DNA from 3 places in the Uliginosibacterium sangjuense genome. Region 2 is predicted to be linked to each of the others. Evidence: predicted binding sites of a transcription regulator. Region 2 holds the regulator's gene; each other region holds the start of a gene.

What was found. Region 2 encodes FNR, which switches genes on or off when oxygen is low (the NO sensors DNR and NnrR bind a similar motif). Its sites were predicted from a motif close to TTGANCTAGNTCAA; they were not measured.
Region 1: ccoN (cytochrome-c oxidase, cbb3-type subunit I) is a predicted target of FNR. The motif match lies at 4,543-4,556, and genes of this name have one in related genera.
Region 3: NMB43_RS14645 (OmpW/AlkL family protein) is a predicted target of FNR. The motif match lies at 4,355-4,368, and genes of this name have one in related genera.

The regions. Positions count from the first base shown of each region.
Region 1 is NZ_CP101132.1:2,945,808-2,952,139, forward strand. It holds gene ccoG (cytochrome c oxidase accessory protein CcoG) at 1-1,093, opposite strand, end outside; gene ccoP (cytochrome-c oxidase, cbb3-type subunit III) at 1,168-2,064, opposite strand; gene NMB43_RS13660 (cbb3-type cytochrome oxidase subunit 3) at 2,071-2,253, opposite strand; gene ccoO (cytochrome-c oxidase, cbb3-type subunit II) at 2,268-2,879, opposite strand; gene ccoN (cytochrome-c oxidase, cbb3-type subunit I) at 2,893-4,314, opposite strand; gene ccoS (cbb3-type cytochrome oxidase assembly protein CcoS) at 4,829-5,032, opposite strand; gene NMB43_RS13680 (DUF2322 family protein) at 5,032-5,349, opposite strand; gene queG (tRNA epoxyqueuosine(34) reductase QueG) at 5,410-6,332, opposite strand, start outside.
Region 2 is NZ_CP101132.1:1,339,171-1,345,502, reverse strand. It holds gene hemN (oxygen-independent coproporphyrinogen III oxidase) at 1-1,152, opposite strand, end outside; gene fnr (fumarate/nitrate reduction transcriptional regulator Fnr) at 1,244-1,981, shown strand; gene NMB43_RS06145 (NAD(P)-binding protein) at 2,045-3,673, opposite strand; gene NMB43_RS06140 (thiamine pyrophosphate-dependent enzyme) at 3,687-4,739, opposite strand; gene NMB43_RS06135 (transketolase C-terminal domain-containing protein) at 4,751-6,016, opposite strand; gene NMB43_RS06130 (2-oxoacid:acceptor oxidoreductase family protein) at 6,009-6,332, opposite strand, start outside.
Region 3 is NZ_CP101132.1:3,181,746-3,188,077, reverse strand. It holds gene NMB43_RS14655 (thiamine pyrophosphate-binding protein) at 1-1,670, opposite strand, end outside; gene NMB43_RS14650 (hypothetical protein) at 1,979-3,628, shown strand; gene NMB43_RS14645 (OmpW/AlkL family protein) at 3,694-4,290, opposite strand; gene NMB43_RS14640 (cupin domain-containing protein) at 4,430-4,708, opposite strand; gene NMB43_RS14635 (RluA family pseudouridine synthase) at 5,250-6,062, opposite strand; gene NMB43_RS14630 (WD40/YVTN/BNR-like repeat-containing protein) at 6,155-6,332, shown strand, end outside.

The DNA of each region.
Region 1 (6,332 bases), 1.6 Mb from region 2:
TGGCCCACAAGATGGCGGAGTAGATCAGCACGCGCGGCCGCAACACATGCCGCACGATCTCGCGCATGCCCCAATGCTGGCGCAACGCGTTCTCGGTGGAGTAGCGGATCAGGCCGCGCGGGTAGTCCATCTTGTCCATCACCTGGTCGCAGGCGTCGATGCAGGCTGCACAACCGATGCACTCGTACTGCAGCCCCTCGCGGATGTCGATGCCGGTCGGGCAGACCTGCACGCAGATGCCGCAGTCGACACAGTCCCCCTTCCCTTCCGCCTTGTAGTCGCTTCCCTTGCGGCGCGCACCACGCGGATCGCCACGCTCGGCGTCATACGTGATGACCAGTGTGTCCGGGTCGAACATCACGCCCTGGAAACGCGCGTAGGGGCACATGTACTTGCACACCTGCTCGCGCATCACGCCAGCCATGAGATAGGTGAAGCCCCCGTAGAACAGGACCCAGAAAATCTCCCAGCCGCCGACCTCGAAACGGGCAATCCCGGGTATCAGCTCGCGGATCGGCGTGAAGTAGCCGACGAAGGTCAGCCCCGTCCACAGCGACAGCGCGACCCAGGCCGCATACTTGCCCGCCTTGCGCGCAAACTTGCCAGAGCTCATCGCCTGGTCGTCGAGCTTCATGCGCTTGGCGCGATCCCCCTCGAAGACCTGCTCGATCCAGATGAAGATTTCCGTATAAACAGTCTGCGGACAGGCATAGCCGCACCACAGCCGCCCCGCCACCGCAGTGAACAGGAACAGGGAGTAAGCGGAGATGATCAGCAGGACGGCAAGGTAGAAAACGTCCTGCGGCCAGAACACCCAGCCAAAGATGTAGAACTTGCGCTCAGCCAGGTGGAACAGCACGGCCTGGCGGCCATTCCATGGCACCCAACACAGTCCGTAGAAGACGAGCTGGGTCAGCCACACCAGCGCCCAGCGCCAGTTGGCGAAGAGGCCGCTGACGGCACGCGGGTAGACCTTCTTGCGCACCTCGTACAAGGCATCATCTTCCGCCGCCTGGATCGGAATGACCTTCTTGGGACGAACCTTGGGCTTGCTGGCCGGATCATCGGCGCGGGCTGGCTCATTGGATGGCATGCTTGCTCCACAAACACACAGGCCGACACATGGTCGGCCTGTGTGCGCTCTCTATCAAGACAGGATTTGCCGCATTACTTTTTGGACAGGCCCAATACGTAGCCGGCCAGCAGGTGCACCTTGGCATCGCCGAGCAATTCCTTGAACGCTGGCATCTGGTTGTTGCGCCCCTTGGTCACCGTCTCGATGATGGTGGCCTCGGACGACCCGTACAGCCAGATCTTGTCCGTCAGATTGGGAGCGCCCAGCGCCGCCATGCCCTTGCCCTCAGGGCCATGGCAGGCAACGCAGTTGGCCGCGAACAGCTCCTTGCCACGTGCCGCACGCAAAGAGTCGTGCGCCAAGCCCGACAGGGAGCGCACATAGTTCGCCACGTCCTTGGTTCCATCACCACCCAGCGCCGCGCCCAGCGGGGGCATGACACCATTGCGGCCACCCGCGATGGTGGTCTGGATGGTGGCCGGTTCGCCGCCGTACAGCCAGTCAGCATCGGTCAGATTGGGGAAACCCTTGGCCCCGCGCGCGTCGGCACCATGGCACTGCGCGCAATAGGTCAGGAACAGCCGCTGACCGGTCGCCTGCGCCTCAGGATCGGCCGCCACCGCCGCCAAGTCCAGCTTGCTGAACTTGTCGTAGAGCGGAGCCAGGCGCTCCTGCGCCGTCTTCACCTCGGTCTGATACTGACCCACGGAGCTCCAGCCCAGGCTGCCCTTGGACGTCCCCATGCCGGGGTAGAAGATGACGTACACCACGCCAAAGACCAGCGTGCCCCAGAACAGGTAAAGCCACCAGCGCGGCAAGGGGTTGTTGTACTCCTGCAGATCCTCGTCCCACACATGCCCGTGTAGTTCGACCGGGCCGGGCTTGCGCTTGGTCATGTTGGTGGCCAGCACCACTGCGCAGTACAGCAGGCTCAGGATCAGCAGGCCAGCCACGTAGTAGTGCCAGAAATCACTGACGAAATCACTCATGATGGGTCATCCCAATTGGTTGCGGCCGTCGCGCGTGGCGCCCGGCTCTTCGTCTTCATCCGCAAAGGGCAGGCGGGCGGCCTCGTCGAATCCGGGGGCGGCCTGCTTGCTGTAGGCCCACCAGCAGATCGCCAGGAAGCACAACAAAGCCAGCGCCGTCAGGACGGAACGCAGCAGATCGATATCCATACCGCCCTCCCCGCTTACTTGATGCCCTTGATCGCAGTACCCAAGCCCTGCAGGTAGGCAATCAGCGCATCCATCTCGCTCTTGCCCTGCAGCGCAGTGGGCGCCTCGGCGATCTCGGCATCGGTATAGGGCACACCCACCATGCGCAGGGCCGCCATCTTCTTGCCGATGTCATCCGACTTGACGGGGCGTTCCAGCCAGGGGAAGGCCGGCATGTTGGACTCCGGCACCACGTCGCGCGGATTCAACAGGTGAACCCGGTGCCACTGGTCCGAATAGCGCCCGCCCACGCGCGCCAGATCCGGTCCGGTGCGCTTGGACCCCCACTGGAAGGGATGGTCGTAGACGAATTCGCCGGCCACCGAGTAATGCCCGTAGCGCTCGGTCTCGGCACGGAAGGGGCGGATCATCTGCGAGTGGCAGTTGTAGCACCCCTCACGGATGTAGATGTCGCGCCCAGCCAGGCGCAGCGGGTCGTAGGGCTTGACCCCCGCCACCGGCTGCGTGGTCGACTTCTGGAAGAAAAGCGGAACGATCTCCACCAAGCCGCCGACGCTGACCACCAGCAGGGTCAGCACGATCAGCCAGGTGACGTTCTTTTCAATGATCTCGTTGTTCATCTTCATGCTGATTCTCTCCTCAGTGCGCCGCGGCCGGTGCCAGGACCGGCGCATCCACGGCCTTCTGGCCGGCGATGGTGCGCACCATGTTGTAGAACATGAGGAACATGCCACCCAGGTACAGCACCCCGCCCAACAGGCGGATGGTCCAGAACGGGTAGCTGGCCTTCACGCTCTCCACGAAGGAGTAGCTCAGCGTGCCGTCGGCGTTGAAGCCGCGCCACATCATTCCCTGCATCACCCCGGCGATCCACATCGACGCGATGTACAACACCACGCCTGCGGTAGCGATCCAGAAGTGCCAGGTGATCAGCTTGGTCGAGTACATCTCGGTCTTGCCGTAGAGACGCGGCAGCAGGTAGTAGACCGCGCCGATCGAGATCATCGCCACCCAGCCCAGTGCGCCGGAGTGCACATGGCCGATGGTCCAGTCGGTGTAGTGAGACAGCGCGTTGACCGTCTTGATCGACATCATCGGCCCCTCGAAGGTCGACATGCCGTAGAAGGACAGCGAGGTGATCAGGAACTTGAGGATCGGGTCGGTGCGCAGCTTATGCCAGGCGCCCGACAGCGTCATGATGCCGTTGATCATGCCGCCCCAGCTTGGAGCCAACAGGATCAGCGAGAACACCATGCCCAGCGACTGGGCCCAGTCCGGCAGCGCGGTGTAGTGCAGATGGTGCGGGCCGGCCCACATGTAGGTGAAGATCAGCGCCCAGAAGTGCACCACCGAGAGGCGATACGAGTAGACCGGACGGCCTGCCTGCTTCGGCACGAAGTAGTACATCATCCCCAGGAAGCCGGCGGTCAGGAAGAAACCCACCGCGTTGTGGCCGTACCACCACTGGATCATCGCGTCCTGCACGCCGGCGTAGGCCGAGTAGGACTTCCACAGGGTGACCGGCACTTCGGCTGAATTCACAAGGTGCAACAGCGCGACGGCCAGGATGAACGCGCCGTAGAACCAGTTCGCCACGTAGATGTGGGGCGTCTTGCGCTTGGCGATGGTGCCGAAGAACACCACCGCATACGACACCCAGACCAGCGTGATCGCAATGTCGATCGGCCACTCCAGCTCAGCGTATTCCTTACCGGTGGTGTAACCCAACGGCAAGGTGATGGCGGCGGCCACGATGATCGCCTGCCAGCCCCAGAAGGTGAAACTGGCCAGCCAAGGGGCGAAGAGGCGGGTGTGACAAGTGCGCTGGACCACGTAATACGACGTGGCGAACAGCGCACAGCCGCCGAAGGCGAAGATCACCGCATTGGTGTGCAGCGGGCGCAGCCGGCCGAAGTGGATCCATTCGGCGAAGTTCAACTCGGGCCAGACCAGTTGGGCTGCAATGATGACACCGACCAGCATGCCGACAATGCCCCACACCACGGTCATCACCGCGAACTGCCGTACGACTTGGTAGCTGTAAGTCGTCTGGGTTTGCATGTGCGTACCTCAATGTTGGAAGAAAAAACCTGCCCAGCGCTGAGGCCACAGCTCACCACACGGAATGCTGACCATCAGGGGGGATACCGCCAGCATCGACCGCAGTGCTGCGACCAGACCGCCGCCGCGCCCTTCTGAATTGGAGCTGCGTACCACGGCCTGCGCTTGAATCGTCGGCCAGGCCGACAATCACAACCGGAACATACGAGATGCAAACGGACGGCGCGGTTGACGTAGATCAAGCGCCGATTTGTCTTGGCTCAAATCTTAGCATTTGTGCCACAGAGCTGCTGCACCGCAACGGGAAAACGCAGGAATACCCGCATGACATCCGGTGCGTGAACGAGAGAGGAACGTGGGAGACGAGGACGAAAAAAAAGGGTGCGACAAGCGCACCCCCAACCCCAACAGAGAGACTTTGCATCCGAGAACCTTGCGACTCTCGTCTGCTGCCGACGCCCCCGTCGGCATGTGTGCAGTATGCCAAGGGCTCTGGTTTGGGGCTTGATTCAGGTCAAGGCTGCGCGCGGTCCCGATTTTCTTTCTCATCCTCGGGCGCGGGCTGCGCAGGCCGGTCGTCATCGTCCATGATGATGCGGTAGGCCGGCCCTTCCAGATCGTCGAACTGACCGCTGCGCACCGACCACCAGAGGATCAGGCCGATCGCGAAGACCAGCAGCAGTGACAGCGGGATCAGGATGACGAGGCTGTCTTCCATCACACGGCGAAGACGTGCTTGGCGCGCAGGGTCTCGTTGCGCTCGATGAGGCCGATCAGTCGGTCGATGTTGGGATGCTTGCCAGGATTGGCACGCGCATCCTCGGTGTGTTCGGCGTAGAGCTCCAGGCCCTTGGCGGCGGCAGCCGGCGTGATGGCGCCGAAGGTTTGCGCAAGCTGGTTGTAGACGGCCAGCGAGCCAGCCTGTCCCGGTTTGTTCTCGATCAGCGCAACTTCCTTGCCGTCAGCGTCCAGCAGTTGCAGGCCGGAAAGGTGGGACACGCCAGGAAGCTGCTTGAGGTTTTCTGCGAAAGCCATTTTGAGTGAGGAGTGAGGAGTGAGGAGTGAGGAGTGAGGAGTGAGGAGTGAGGGCCAATTCTAGCGGCCGTGCTGCCTTAAAGCCCACTCGACGTGTTCGCGCACCAGGGGCGACGGATCATCGCGCCGCGCCTCCAAGGCCACCACCACCTCGGGTGAGTCAGACGCGTTGCCCAGCCCCACGGCAAGATTTCGTAGCCACGCCTCATAGCCGATGCGATAGATCGCTGAACCGGCCAGGCGCGTCTCGAAGTCCTCGCGCGTCCAGGCGAACAGCTCGGCCAGACGGGCCCGATCCAATCCATTGCGCACGCCGAAGTCCGCCTCCACCGAGGTCTGCGCAAAGCGGTTCCAGGGACACACAAGCTGGCAGTCATCGCAACCGTAGACCCGGTTGCCGATCAGCGGGCGCAAGTCCTCCGGAATGGCCCCCTTCAGCTCGATGGTCAGATAGGAGATGCAGCGCCGCGCATCCACCTTGTACGGTGCGACGATGGCGCCGGTCGGGCAGGCGTCGATGCAGCGGGTGCAGCGCCCGCAGTGCTCCTCCGGCACCGCATCCGGTGGCAGCGCAATATCAAGGAACAGCTCACCCAGGAAGAAGAAGGAGCCCGCCTCACGGTTCAGCAGCAGCGTGTGCTTGCCGCGCCAACCGAGGCCGGCACGCGTCGCGAGTTCCACTTCCAGCACCGGCGCCGAGTCGACGAATACGCGGTGACCACGCGGGCCGACGGTGGCCTGCACACGCTCGGCCAACTTCTGCAGGCGACTGCGCAGCAGCTTGTGATAGTCGCGGCCCTGGGCGTAGCGCGACACGTACGCGGCATCGGGGTCGGCCAGTTGTGCCTCGGCCATGCTGCGATCCTGCTCCGGCCAATAGTTCATGCAGACGGAGACCACGCTCAGCGTGCCGGGCTGCAGCTCGGCTGGACGCGCACGTTTGAGCCCATGGCGGGCCATATAATCCATCTCGCCGTGATTGC
Region 2 (6,332 bases):
ATGGCACATCAGCGACTGGATGATGGCGTGTCGCATCAAGTCTTCGGCACTGAGGACCCAGCCACGCATGACCGGCAGGTCGCCGCGGTCAATGGCCGCGTAGTACGGTTCGGTGTCCTTCTCGTTCTGCACATAGGCGCCGCCGACACGACCGATCGCCGACACGCCAAAGGCCAGCATGTCGCATTCAGCATGGGTGGAATAGCCCTGGAAGTTGCGATGCAGCCAGCCGCGGCGCTGCGCCTCGGCCAGTTCGTCATCGGGACGGGCAAAATGGTCCATCCCGATGTAGACGTAGCCCTCGGCCGACAGGCGCTCCAGCGCACGGGCGAAAATCGCCAGCTTGTCATCCGGCGTGGGCAGGTCTTCGGCCGCGATACGGCGCTGCGGCATGAAGCGGGTCGGCAGATGGGCGTAGCTGTACAGGGCCAGGCGATCCGGCCGCAGGGCCAGCACCCGATCCAGCGTCTGCTCGAAGCGCGCCACGGTCTGGAACGGCAGTCCATAGATCAGATCCAGGCTGATCGAGCGGAAGCCATGGGCACGCGCGCCTTCGATCACGCCGCGTGTTTCGTCTTCAGACTGCAGGCGATTGACTGCCTTCTGCACCACCGGGTCGAAATCCTGGACGCCGACGCTCATGCGATTGAAGCCCAGTTCAGCCAGCAATCTGACCTGATCTTCGCCGACCTTGCGTGGATCAACCTCGATCGAGAACTCGCCACCCGGCTTGAGTTGGAAGCGTTCACGGATCGCACCGACCAGGCGCCGCATCTCGGCTTCGTTGAGGAAAGTGGGCGTTCCACCACCCCAATGCATCTGCACCACCTGACGCGGACCGGACAGATGCTGCAACTGCATATCCATCTCGCGCACAAGGTAATCGATGTACCTTCCCGACAGCGTGCGATCCTTTGTCACGATTTTGTTGCAGGCACAGTAGTAGCAAACTGTGTTGCAAAACGGGATGTGGAAATATAATGAGAGCGGTCTTTCGATCCCCCCGCTTGCGCGGGCGGCCAGACGCTGCTCGAAAGCGGTAGCATCGAAGGCATCCGTGAAGCGGTCTGCCGTCGGGTAGGACGTATAGCGCGGTCCCGGAATGTCAAACTTTCGGATCAGTTCCGGGTCGAAGACGATGGACTGTCTCATGTTCTCTCTGAATTTTCTCTGGGGACTGTGACAATCGCAGATCGAGCCGTTATTTTGCTTGATAGCGATCAACCTGCAGAAAAGGCCCGAAGTGGATCAAAAAGTCAGCACACCCCTCACCCCGAACAACCTGCGGGTCGCCTGCGCACAGTGCAATCTGCGCGAGCTGTGCCTGGCAGTCGGCCTGGAAGACCAGGACCTGCACAAACTGGACGCCCTGGTGGCCCGCCGCAAGATCAAGCGCGGCCAGCAGCTCTACCGTGCGGGCGATCCCTTCGAGGCGATCTATGCGATCCGCGTCGGCTTCTTCAAGACCGACATCCTGACCGAGGAGGGCCTGGAGCAGGTGACCGGCTTCCACATGGCAGGCGAGATCTTGGGCATGGACGGCATCAGCACCGACACACATGTGTGCAATGCCACCGCGCTGGAGGACTGCGAAGTCTGCGTGATGCCTTACGACCAGTTGGAAGTGCTGTCGCGCGAGATCCGCTCACTGCAGCACCAGTTCCACAAATTCATGAGCCGCGAGATCGTGCGCGACCAGAGCCTGATGATCCTGCTCGGCTCGATGCGCGCGGAAGAACGTATCGCGGCCTTCCTGCTGAACCTGTCGCAGCGCATGAAGCAGCGCGGATACTCGGCCTCTGAGTTCCATCTGCGCATGACACGCGAGGAAATCGGCTCTTACTTGGGCCTGAAGCTGGAGACAGTCAGCCGCGCGTTCTCCAAGTTCCACGACGAAGGCCTCATTGGCGTGCAGCAAAAGTACATCCGCATCCTAGACAACGATGGCTTGCGTGCCCTGCTGAACCACACGACCTGCTGAGCCCCGCCAGCCAGGAAGAAAAAGGCCCGCCTGCGCGGGCCTTTTTCTTGGGTGCCGATCCGCTTAGATCGCTTCAGCCTCCATCTTGATGGCCCCACAGGGACACTCGGCCGCACAGACACCGCAGCCCTTGCAGTACTCATAGTTGAACTCGAACTTCTCGCCCGGGCCCAGCTTGATGACTGCATTGTCGGGACAGACGCCGTAGCAGTTGTCGCACTCGAAGCAGTTGCCGCAAGACAGGCAGCGGCGCGCCTCGAACAGCGCATTGCTCTCGTCCAGCCCCCCCTGCACCTCGTCGAAAGTGCTCTGGCGGCGGATGATGTCGAGCATCGGGCGCACGGTCTTCGGCGCGTCCGTGTAGTACCAGGGATTGAGCTTGTCGAAGGTGGCCAGCTCATTCTTCGGCGGCTTCACGTACTCGGTCCCACGCAGCCAGGCGTCGATATGCCGTGCCGCATGCTTGCCGTGGCCGACGCCAACCGTAACCGTGCGCTCGGAGGGCACCATGTCGCCCCCGGCGAAAACGCCGGCGTAGCCTGTCATCATGTTAGGGGCGACTTCGACCACGCCGTCCTTGAAGCTGAGGTTCGGCACGCCGTCGAGCAGACCCAGATCCACATCCTGGCCCAGGGCCAGCACCACGGAATCGGCTTCCAGCGTATCGAACTCGCCTGTCGGCACGGGCTTGCCCTGCTCGTCCAGCACCATCTTCTCGACCGTGATCGCGCCGCCATCACCGACCTGCTTGATGGTCGACAGCCAGCGCATCATGACGCCTTCCTGCAAAGCCTCCTCGACCTCGAAGTCGTGCGCCGGCATCTTGTCGCGCGTGCGGCGATACACGATGATCGCCTCCTCCGCCCCCAGGCGCTTGGCGGTGCGCGCCACGTCGATGGCGGTGTTGCCGCCGCCATACACGACCACGCGCCGGCCCAGCATCGGCTTCTCTTCACCTTCCATGCTGCGTAGAACCGCAACGGCATCGAGGATCTTGGCGGATTCCGCCGCCGGAATCGCGGTGCGCTTGGCAATGTGCGCGCCAACGGCCAGGAAGGCGGCATCGAACTTGCCTTCCTTCATCGCGTCGAGCAGGTTGTCGACCTTGGTGTTCAAGCGCAGCTCGACGCCCATGTCGAGAATGCGCTGCACCTCGGCGTCCAGCACTTCGCGCGGCAGGCGGTACTTCGGGATGCCGAAGCGCATCATGCCGCCCGCCAAGGGGCCTGCCTCGAAGATGACGACCTGGTGGCCCAGGCGGCGCAGGTGGTAGGCGGCGGACAAGCCAGAGGGGCCGGCACCGACGACCATCACCCGCTTGCCGGATTCCTGTGCCGGCGCATCGAACTTCCAGCCCAGCTTGATGGCCTCGTCACCGAGGAAGCGTTCGACCGAGTTGATGCCCACGGCCGCGTCGAGCTTGCCGCGATTGCAGGCACCCTCGCAGGGGTGATAGCACACGCGGCCCATGACGGCCGGCAGCGGATTGTCCTGCACCAGGGTCTTCCAGGCCTGCTCGTAGTCGCCGCTTTCGGCGTGGTAGAGCCAGCCCTGGGTGTTTTCACCAGCCGGGCAGGCGTTGTTGCAGGGGGGCATGCGCTGCAGGTAGAGCGGGCGATGGGTACGCCAGGTGCCCGTCTTGTTGACCAGCGAACTGCCTACGTCCAGCGTGATCGCAAAGGGTTTGTTCATCGTTGTTCCTCCCTCACACCGGCTCAGCGCCGAAGTAGCCGTAGTGCTTGGCATAGGGTTCATCGGTCAGGCCGAACTTGGCGATGTTGCGATCAGCCACGGCCTGGAAGCGGGCGATCACGTCCAGCGCGGGGTTCTTGCCGAACAGGTGGGCGAAGCGCTTTTGCGGCTTGAGGTATTCCTCCACCGGCAGCTTCTGGCGGATCTTCGACACGCCGCTGACTTCGCCGTACTCGGCCTCGAACACCGGGAACAAGCCGGTTTCCTTGGCCAGACGCGCCAGTCGGATGGTGTCGTGCGACGCGGCTCCCCAGCCCAGCGGACAGGGCACGAAGATGTGGATGTAGCGCGCGCCGCGCATGCTCATCGCCTTCTGGACCTTGTACTCGAGGTCGCGCAGGTCGGCCACGGTGGCAGTCGCCACATAAGGGATGCCGTGCGCCATGGCGATCAGCGGCACGTTCTTGCCCTGACCCCACTCGTTGCCCGGATGCTCGCCCACCGGCATGGTGGTCGCGGTGCGGGCCGAGGGCGGCGTGGCCGAGGAACGCTGCACGCCGGTGTTCATATAGGCCTGGTTGTCGTAGCAGATGTACAGCACATCATCATTCCGCTCGAACATGCCGGACAGCGGACCGAAGCCGATGTCGGTGGTGCCGCCGTCACCGCCCTGGGCGATCACGCGCACTTCGGCCTGGGCCTTGCCTTCCTTGCGGGCACGCACCTTGTAGGCTGCGGCGACGCCGGTCGCGACCGCTGCCGCGTTGCCGAACAGCGAGTGGATCCAGGGAATCTGCCAGGAGGTTTCCGGATAGGGCGTGGAGAACACTTCGAGGCAACCGGTGGCGTTGACGGCCACCATCTGGTTGTTGGTCGCACGCATGACCGCGTCGATCGCGTAGCGCGCACCGAGCGCCTCGCCACAGCCCTGACAGGCGCGGTGGCCGGAATTCAGCGAGTTGGTGCGGTGCATGTCGGCCTGCACCGAGCGTTGCTCGGGCGGCAGCAGGCGGTTGCCGACGGTGAAGGTGCCGGTCTGATAGAACTTGATGGATTGCAGTGCCATGTGTGTTCTCCTCAGGCGACGCGCTGGCCGGTCGGGCCAGTGGCGATACCCACGTCGCGCAGGATGTTCTCGGCGATGGGACCGGAACGGCGCGAGGAACGCTCGCGGTCCAGCTCCTTGTTGACGATGTTCCAGTCCAGATCCAGGAAGTGCAGCGACTCGAGCTGGTCGTGCATGGCTTGGCGGAACACGCGGTGCAGCGAGCTGCGCGTGATCGGACGACCACCAAGGCCGGCAACCACGGTGTAGACCTTGGTATCCAGGCCATCCAGCGCGAGGCGCACGTCGGTGGCGACGATGCCACCGATGCCCACGGCCAGGCTCTTCTCCAGCACCACGATGCGGTGGGCATGACCCAGCGCACGGCGGATCGCGTTGATCGGGAAGGGGCGGAAGCTGCTGATGCCCAGCACACCGATCTTGATGCCATCGGCACGCATCTCGTCGACCGTGTCCTTGATCGTGCCCAGCACCGAGCCGAGTGCGACCACGATGGTGTCGGCGTCCTCGATGCGGTACGGACGGATCAGGCCACCGGACTCGCGCCCGAAGATGTCCTTGAACTCGGCCGCGATCTTGGGGATCAGTTCCAGCGCCTGCATCTGCTTGGCATGCGCGAGGTAGCGCACTTCCGAGAAGGCATCCGGCCCCACCATGGCACCGATGGATACCGGGTTGGCCGGGTCCAGCACTTGGCGCGGCACATAGGGCGGCAGGAAGGCATCGACCTGCTCCTGCGTCGGGATGTCGACACGCTCATAGGCGTGGGTGAGGATGAAACCATCCATGCACACCATCACCGGCAGCGACAGCTCCTCGGCCAGCTTGAAGGCCTGGATGTGCAGATCGGCCGCTTCCTGGTTGGTCTCGGCGAACACCTGGATCCAGCCGCAATCGCGCTGGCTCATGGAGTCCGTATGGTCGTTCCAGATGTTGATCGGCGCACCGATGGCGCGGTTGGCCACCGTCATGACGATGGGCAGGCCCAGGCCGGACGCGTTGTAGACCGCCTCGGCCATGAACAGCAGGCCTTGCGAGGCGGTCGCAGTGTAGGTGCGGGCGCCGGCCGCCGAGGAGCCGATGCAGGCCGACATGGCAGCGAACTCGGACTCGACGTTGATGAACTCGCAATCCTGGATGTCACCGGCCTTCACCATCTCACCCAGACCTTCCACGATATGGGTCTGCGGTGAGATCGGGTAGGCACAGATAACTTCCGGACGGGCCAGGCCGACCGCTTCGGCGATGGCGTGTGAGCCTTCGGTCTGCTTAAGCATGGGTGGCCTCCTTCTGTTCGGCGCGGGCGAGCTGATAGGCCTCGGTCGCCGCGGCGATGTTGGCCTCGGCGATGCGGCCACTGAATTTGTCGCGGATCGCTGCAGTCACCGAATCCAGCGAGATCAGGCCGGAAGCGGCGGCGAAGGCGCCCAGCAGCGGCACATTGGGCACCGCGCGGCCGACGTGCTTCATCGCCAGCTCGGTCGCCGACACAGTGATCAGGCGCTCGGGACGGAATTTGCGCAGGGCCTGCGACAAGCCCAGCTCGGCAAAGCTGCGATTGGTGTTGAGGACCACGTAGCCATCGGCGCGCAG
Region 3 (6,332 bases), 1.8 Mb from region 2:
AAGTCGAGCCCTGCCAGTTCATCCTCCGAGCCGACGCTCAGCGCATGGACGCCCAGGGCGCGCGCCATCATGGCGAAATCGGTACGCGGCAACTGGTGGGCGATCGATTCGGCACCGGCCAGCCTTTGCCCGTGCATCACCATGCCAAGTTCGCCATCGTTGAGCACGATGAAGATCACCGGCAGGCCGGCTTCTTGCGCGACCGATATCTCCTGTCCGTTCATGAGATAACTGCCATCCCCGGTGAGGCAGACCACCGGGTCGCTGGAATCGGCGAAGGCCGCGCCGATCGAGGCGCCGATGGCCCACCCCATTGCCGCGAAGTCCATTGTCACCTGCAGCCATGGACGCATCGGGCGTCGCGCGGCAGCGGAACGCTCGTCGGCCGTCTGAAGCGAGCGGCTGCGCCGGTCGTTGAGGTTCAGGCTGTGTACCGCCCAGGCCGTGCTGTTACCCGTATCGGCAAAGAAGCGGGTGGTGGGCGGGCAGCGCCGCGACAGGGTATGCATCAGGGTCTGCGGGGCGATGGCCTGGGCGGTGGCGGGGCGTGCCTCGAGGTCCTCGCGCGGGCACTCCGGGATCGGCACCACCTTGGCCGGTTCGGGTTCAGGCAGGGCGGCCAGGACGCGCTCGAAGATGCTGCGCAGATCGCCACGTACATGCAGGTCGGCCATCGGCGTGCGCAGCAGGTTGTCTTCGCAGGCATCGACGTGGATCAGTCGTTCGTTGAGCAGGGCTTCGCTCCAACCGCCGCTGGCCCATTCACCGAGTGCGGTGCCGATTGCGATCACGCGACGCGGTTTGTCATTCAGCAGTTCGGCTGCAGTGGCATGACCGCCGAAGCCGAAGACGCCGCGATACAGCGGGTGGTAGGGGTTGATCAGTCCCTTGCCGTCCGGCGTGCTGATCACCGGTGCCTGCAAGGCTGCGGCGGTGGCGAACACGAGGGGGGCGGCCGCACCGCAGCCGCCTCCGATCAGGAAGACCAGGTCACGCTCCGTGCGCAGCAGGGTGATGAGTTCCTGCAAGGCGCGCTCGTCGATCAGGGCGGAGGGGGCGAACAACTTGTCCAGCGTATAGCCATGTGGCGGTGCGGCGAGTGGCGAGCGCTGCACGTCGACCGGGATCGAGAGGTGGGCTGGCCCGCGCATCTGCATGGCCCGCCCGATGGCGCTGACCAGCTTGGTCTCGGTCTGCGACACGTGGGACAGCAGCGAGTTGTAGCGCGTGCAGTGGCGGAACATGCCGATGATGTTCACGCCGGTGCAGCCAGACTCCTGCAGCGCGTGGCGGCCGAAGTTGGGCAGCGCAGGCTGGCCGGTGAGGGCCAGTATGGGTACGCCGTTGTCGTAGGCGCAGGCGATGCCGGTGATGAGGTTGGTGGCGCCGGGGCCGGAGGTGGCGATGCACACGCCCAGCTTGCCGGTCTCGCGCGCATAGCCATCCGCCATGAAGGCGGCGCCCGCTTCGTGGCGGGTCGTGATGTGGCGCAGGCCTCCGCGTCGTTCGCTGCGTGCGAGCGCGTTGTACAGGGGTTCGACCGCGCCGCCAGGGATGCCAAAGACGTAGTCGACACCGAGTTGCTCCAGGTAGGAGACGATCAACTCGGCGACGTCATGCGGCGCATGGGGTGACGACAGGGTCTGCTGCGATTCAACGGCGGGGTTCATGACTGACTCTCTTGCTGCTGATGCGTGAAGCGCACAGTCTGGAAGCCACAGACATTCGGGCGATTGCGCTGGAGCAGTTTTTGTGCAATGCCGTGGAATGTAAGGTGCACCTGTGAAGCGACGGCGTGACCTGCTTGGCAAATTTGCTACTTTTGACATAAAGCGCGGGTCTGTTCGTGATTTGTTTGCGGTTTTGCGCAATCGGGGAAATCCCGTGGGTGCCGATGCGGCCTGTTACCATCAAGTTTTTCCCCGCTCCGCCGTTGCTCTGCGAATGGGCGATTCGCCCGCAGCGCGCAAGAAACACCATGAAGCAGATGCTCGATTACCTGGCCGGCTACGCCGACACCATCCTTTCCCGCTACCGCGACCCCTACCACGGCACGCCCCTGTTCTTCGATGGCGCAGACAGCTTTACCGGGCGCCCGGTGACCTGGCGCAACGTGGATGGCACAGACTGGGAACCCTCCAACCTGGCGTCACAGCAGAACCTGTTCCGCTTCTTCAGCGGCCTGTCCGCGCTGACTGGCGATGCCAAGTACAAGCAGGCCGCGCTGGACGCAACCGCATGGCATCTGTCGCATACGGATTCCTCCGGCCTGCTGCGCTGGGGCGGCCACAGTTTCCTGGACCTGAAGACGCTCAACGCGGCCGGGCCCGAGAACAAGAACATGGTGCACGAGCTCAAGCACCACTACCCGTTCTACGAGCTGATGTACGAGGCCAATCCCAAGGCGGCTTCGAAGCTCATCAAGGCGGTGTGGAATGCCCACATCGACAATTGGGAGACGCTTGAGCTGTCGCGCCACGGCACCTATGGCCGCGACTTCCAGGAAGAGGGCTTCTGGGACAAGCCGATGAATCGCGACCTGGAGATCCTGCGCGAAGCCAAGGGTCTGTCCTTCGTGAACGTCGGCAACGATCTGATCTATGCGGCGGGCATGGCCTACCAGGCGGAAAAGGACCCCAAGGCGCTGGAATGGGCCGAGTTCATGGCCTGGCAGTATGTCCGCACGCGTTATCCGGCGACCGGTCTGGGCTGCTATCAGTTCAATCGCCCGGTCAAGCGCGAGGAGGCGCCGACCGACGAGAACGATCCGCGCTTCACCTTCTCCTTCTTCGGCGATCGGGCGCAGCGTCAGTTCGGCCCCGAGTACGGCGAGGTGGCGCAGGAGGCCTGGGTGCTGTTCAAGATGGACCCGGACGCGCTGAACGGTCCCGAAGGCATCTATTCCGATTCCGGCCTGGCGCAGGTGACGATGGCGCGCCAGTTGGGCGAGCGCGGCAAGACCCTGCTCGACTGGACGGTGTCGGGCATGGCGGCCTACGCCCACTACGCTTACGTGCCGGAGACCAACGAGATCAAGCCAATGTTTGCCGATGGCAAGGATCTGACGGGCCATGTGTTCCAGCGTCGTGGCTACTACGGGCAGAAGGGCTGGGTGTTCGAGCGCAAGCCGATCAACACCATCTCCTTCCTGGCCTACGCTACCGCCTGGGCCGTCAGTGGCATGAAGGAGTTGTGGCCGACAGTGGCAGCCATGGCGCGCAATTTCGGTCTCGGCGAGTGGAATCCAGCCGATCCCAACACGCCCAAGGTCAATTTGCAGACGCGTGCCAACGATGCGCAACTGCTGTTTGGCGTGCTGGAGGTCTATCGCGCCACGCAGGTGCCGGCCTACCTGGCGCTGGCGAAGGCGCTGGGTGAGAGCATCTTCAGCCAGCGCGCGCATCGTGGCCTGCTGCTGCCGTCGGCCAGACATATCTACTGCCGTTTCGACGATCCGGAGGCGCTGGCCTTGCTGTCACTGCATGCCACGCTGGAGGGCAAGATCGAACAGGTGCCGGTCTTCCGCAGCAAGGGGGGCTACATCCACGGCGATGCCATCCTGCCCGATGGAACCAAGAAGAACATCCAGGACATCCTGCACTTCTACCCGATGCAACAGGCGGCCTGAGAACGGTCGAGCCGAAAACAAAACGCCCCGGCAAGCCGGGGCGTTTTGTTTTCGGGTGATATTGCTCAGAAGCGCCAGCCGAACCCGACACCGAACAGGATGGGGTCGACCTTCAGCGTGCCCAGCTTGTTGCCAGCGGCCATCACGTCGGTGCGGATCTGCACTTTCTTGATATCGAGGTTGATCGACATGGTCTTGTTGATCGGAATGTCGATGCCGGCCTGCAGTGACCAGCCGAAGCTGCTGTCCTCGATGGTCACGCCGGGAGGCAGTTCCTCGTCCGAGAACAGGGTGTAGTTGAGGCCCAGGCCCACGTAAGGGCGCACGCTCGCCTGCGGCAGGAAGTGATACTGCAGGCTCAGCGTGGGGGGCAGGTGCTTGAGGCTGCCGATCTTGGTGCCGTTCGACTCCAGATCGTGCTTCTGCGGATAGGTCAGGACCAACTCGGCCGCAATATTCGGAGTGAAGAAATAGCTGATATCGAACTCCGGGATCACCTTGCTGCTCAGTTCCAGGTTCAGCCCGGTCGAGTCGTCGTTTTCCGGCGCGATGTTGACGATGCGGCCGCGGATCAGCCAAGGATTCTCCAGGGCCAGCGCCTGTGTCGATGCGAACAGACCAGCGGTGCAGGTCAGAAGGGCGGCCAGGGTCTTTAGTCTCATGTTTACTCTCCGTGTAGATGGGGACATCCCGTCCGGCATTTCAGCCGGCGGGGTCGTACACGGTTTGATCGGCATCAAATCTGGCGAAAGACCATTCTAGCTTCGCGGGAATACCCTGAGAACGATTTGCGACAGCGGCTCACCCGAAACGGTAGTGCTTGCGTAGCGCGACCGTGATGTCCCAGGTGCAGGCCAGACCCGTCGGGAAGTGCGCGAGGTCGCCCGCGCGCAAGGTGACCGGCTGGCCGCCCTCGGGTGTGACCGTCACCTCGCCCGCCAGCAGCAGACAGGTTTCCGGCGCGTCGTAGTACCACGGGAAGCGCGACACCTCCTTCTCCCAGACTGGCCAACTGGCTACGTTCAATTGCTGATGGCGGGTGCTGTCGATCTGGCGTTCGACCTGGATTTCGAGTGCCATCCTTTTTGCCTCCATGAGTGTGGCGTCATGTTCCCGCTTCCTGCGATGGAAGAAAAGCGCCGTGCCGCTGCTGCTGATATCTGCCGTCGCCGCAGGCGAGGAGTGGGAGCCGGCTGTGCTCGATTCCGCCGGCCTGGCGCGCCGGAAGCTGGCTACGCCGGTCCCGGGTCCTAAAGGGAAGGCGCGCGAAGTGCTCGGCCTGACGGTGCTCGCGCTGCCTCCTGGGTTCTGGCCAGGGGAGGGTGGCGGATGCCGGTCGCATCTAGGCCCGTTTCAATAGTGACAGTCAGACCCGCTTGCTTATCGGCTCGGCGATGAAATGCATGTCGAATTCGTTGTGGCGCAGGGCTGCATGACCGTGCTGTGCCGTAACCAGCAAACGGATGTGCGTCAGACAGTCCGGCAGGACTTTGATCCGGCTGCAGTGTCGGGGCGATGCTATTTCAAGGCCGCTCTCGACATACAGGCCTGTCGCCTGACTGATAGCGAGGGGCGCGAGAACAAGGTCTGTGCTGGCTGCCCTCGCGCTACGTACGCCGGATCAGAAAGGGGCTGCTTCCTCCAGGCACAAAGATCGGTCCTGTCGCGGGTGCTGGAAAGCAAGCCGGCAGGCATGCAGTAGCAAGCGCGGCGCCTGTGCGGTGGCGTCGCCGCCATAGAGCTCATCACCCAGAATGGGGTGGCCAAGCGCGCGCATGTGCACCCGCAACTGGTGAGAGCGGCCGGTTATGGGCTCCAGCAGCAGGCGCGAACAGGGTGTCGCAGGGTCGCGAGAAAGCACTTGAAAGCGGGTCAGCGACGGCTTGCCTCGTGCGAAGTCAACCATTTGCAGTGGCCGGTTCGGCCAGTCGGTGATCAGTGGCAGATCCACTGCGCCTTCGTCCTGCGCTACAAGTCCTGCCACCACCGCCTCGTAACGCTTGTTGACGGCACGCGTTTCGAACAGGCGGCTTAGCGCGCGGTGCGCGTCCGCCCCGCGCGCCAGCACCATCAGGCCGGAGGTGGACATGTCCAGACGATGCACGATCAGCGTGTCCGGATAGTCCTGCCGTACCCGGCTGGCGAGACAGTCTGCGAGGTGTGCGCCGCGCCCCGGCACCGAGAGCAGGCCGGCCGGCTTGCTCACGATCAGCAAGTCCTCGTCGACGTGCAGATAGCGCAGGGGCGCGGAGGGCGGATGGTAGGCAATCACAGTAGCCGGTGACGGTGGGTGGGCGCCGCATGATATCGCCAGCCACGTTCCGGTGCTTGCCCGCAAACCCTCTCCGCACGGCTGCTTGCGGCTGGTGGCGCATGGTATCTTCGGCACGACAAGGTGCTTGAGCACCGCAGCAATGTTTGAGGAGACGATCAATGCCGGTTTTCTGGCGGGCCAGAGTCGCGGCCCTGATGCTCATGCTGCTGGCAGCAAGCTGCTCACTGCAAAAGCCTGCGGACGATAAGAATGTGTTCAGCGATCGTCTGGTGTTGAACTCCGCGTTTTTCACTGGTTGGGCAAGTGCGGACGGCAAGGTGCTGCTGATCGGAGGAGGCGATGGCACGATTCTGCGCAGTACCGATGAAGGGCTGCATTGGCGGGCGGTCGATACCGGCAAACTGAGCGATCCTGTGGTGTCCTTTGTGG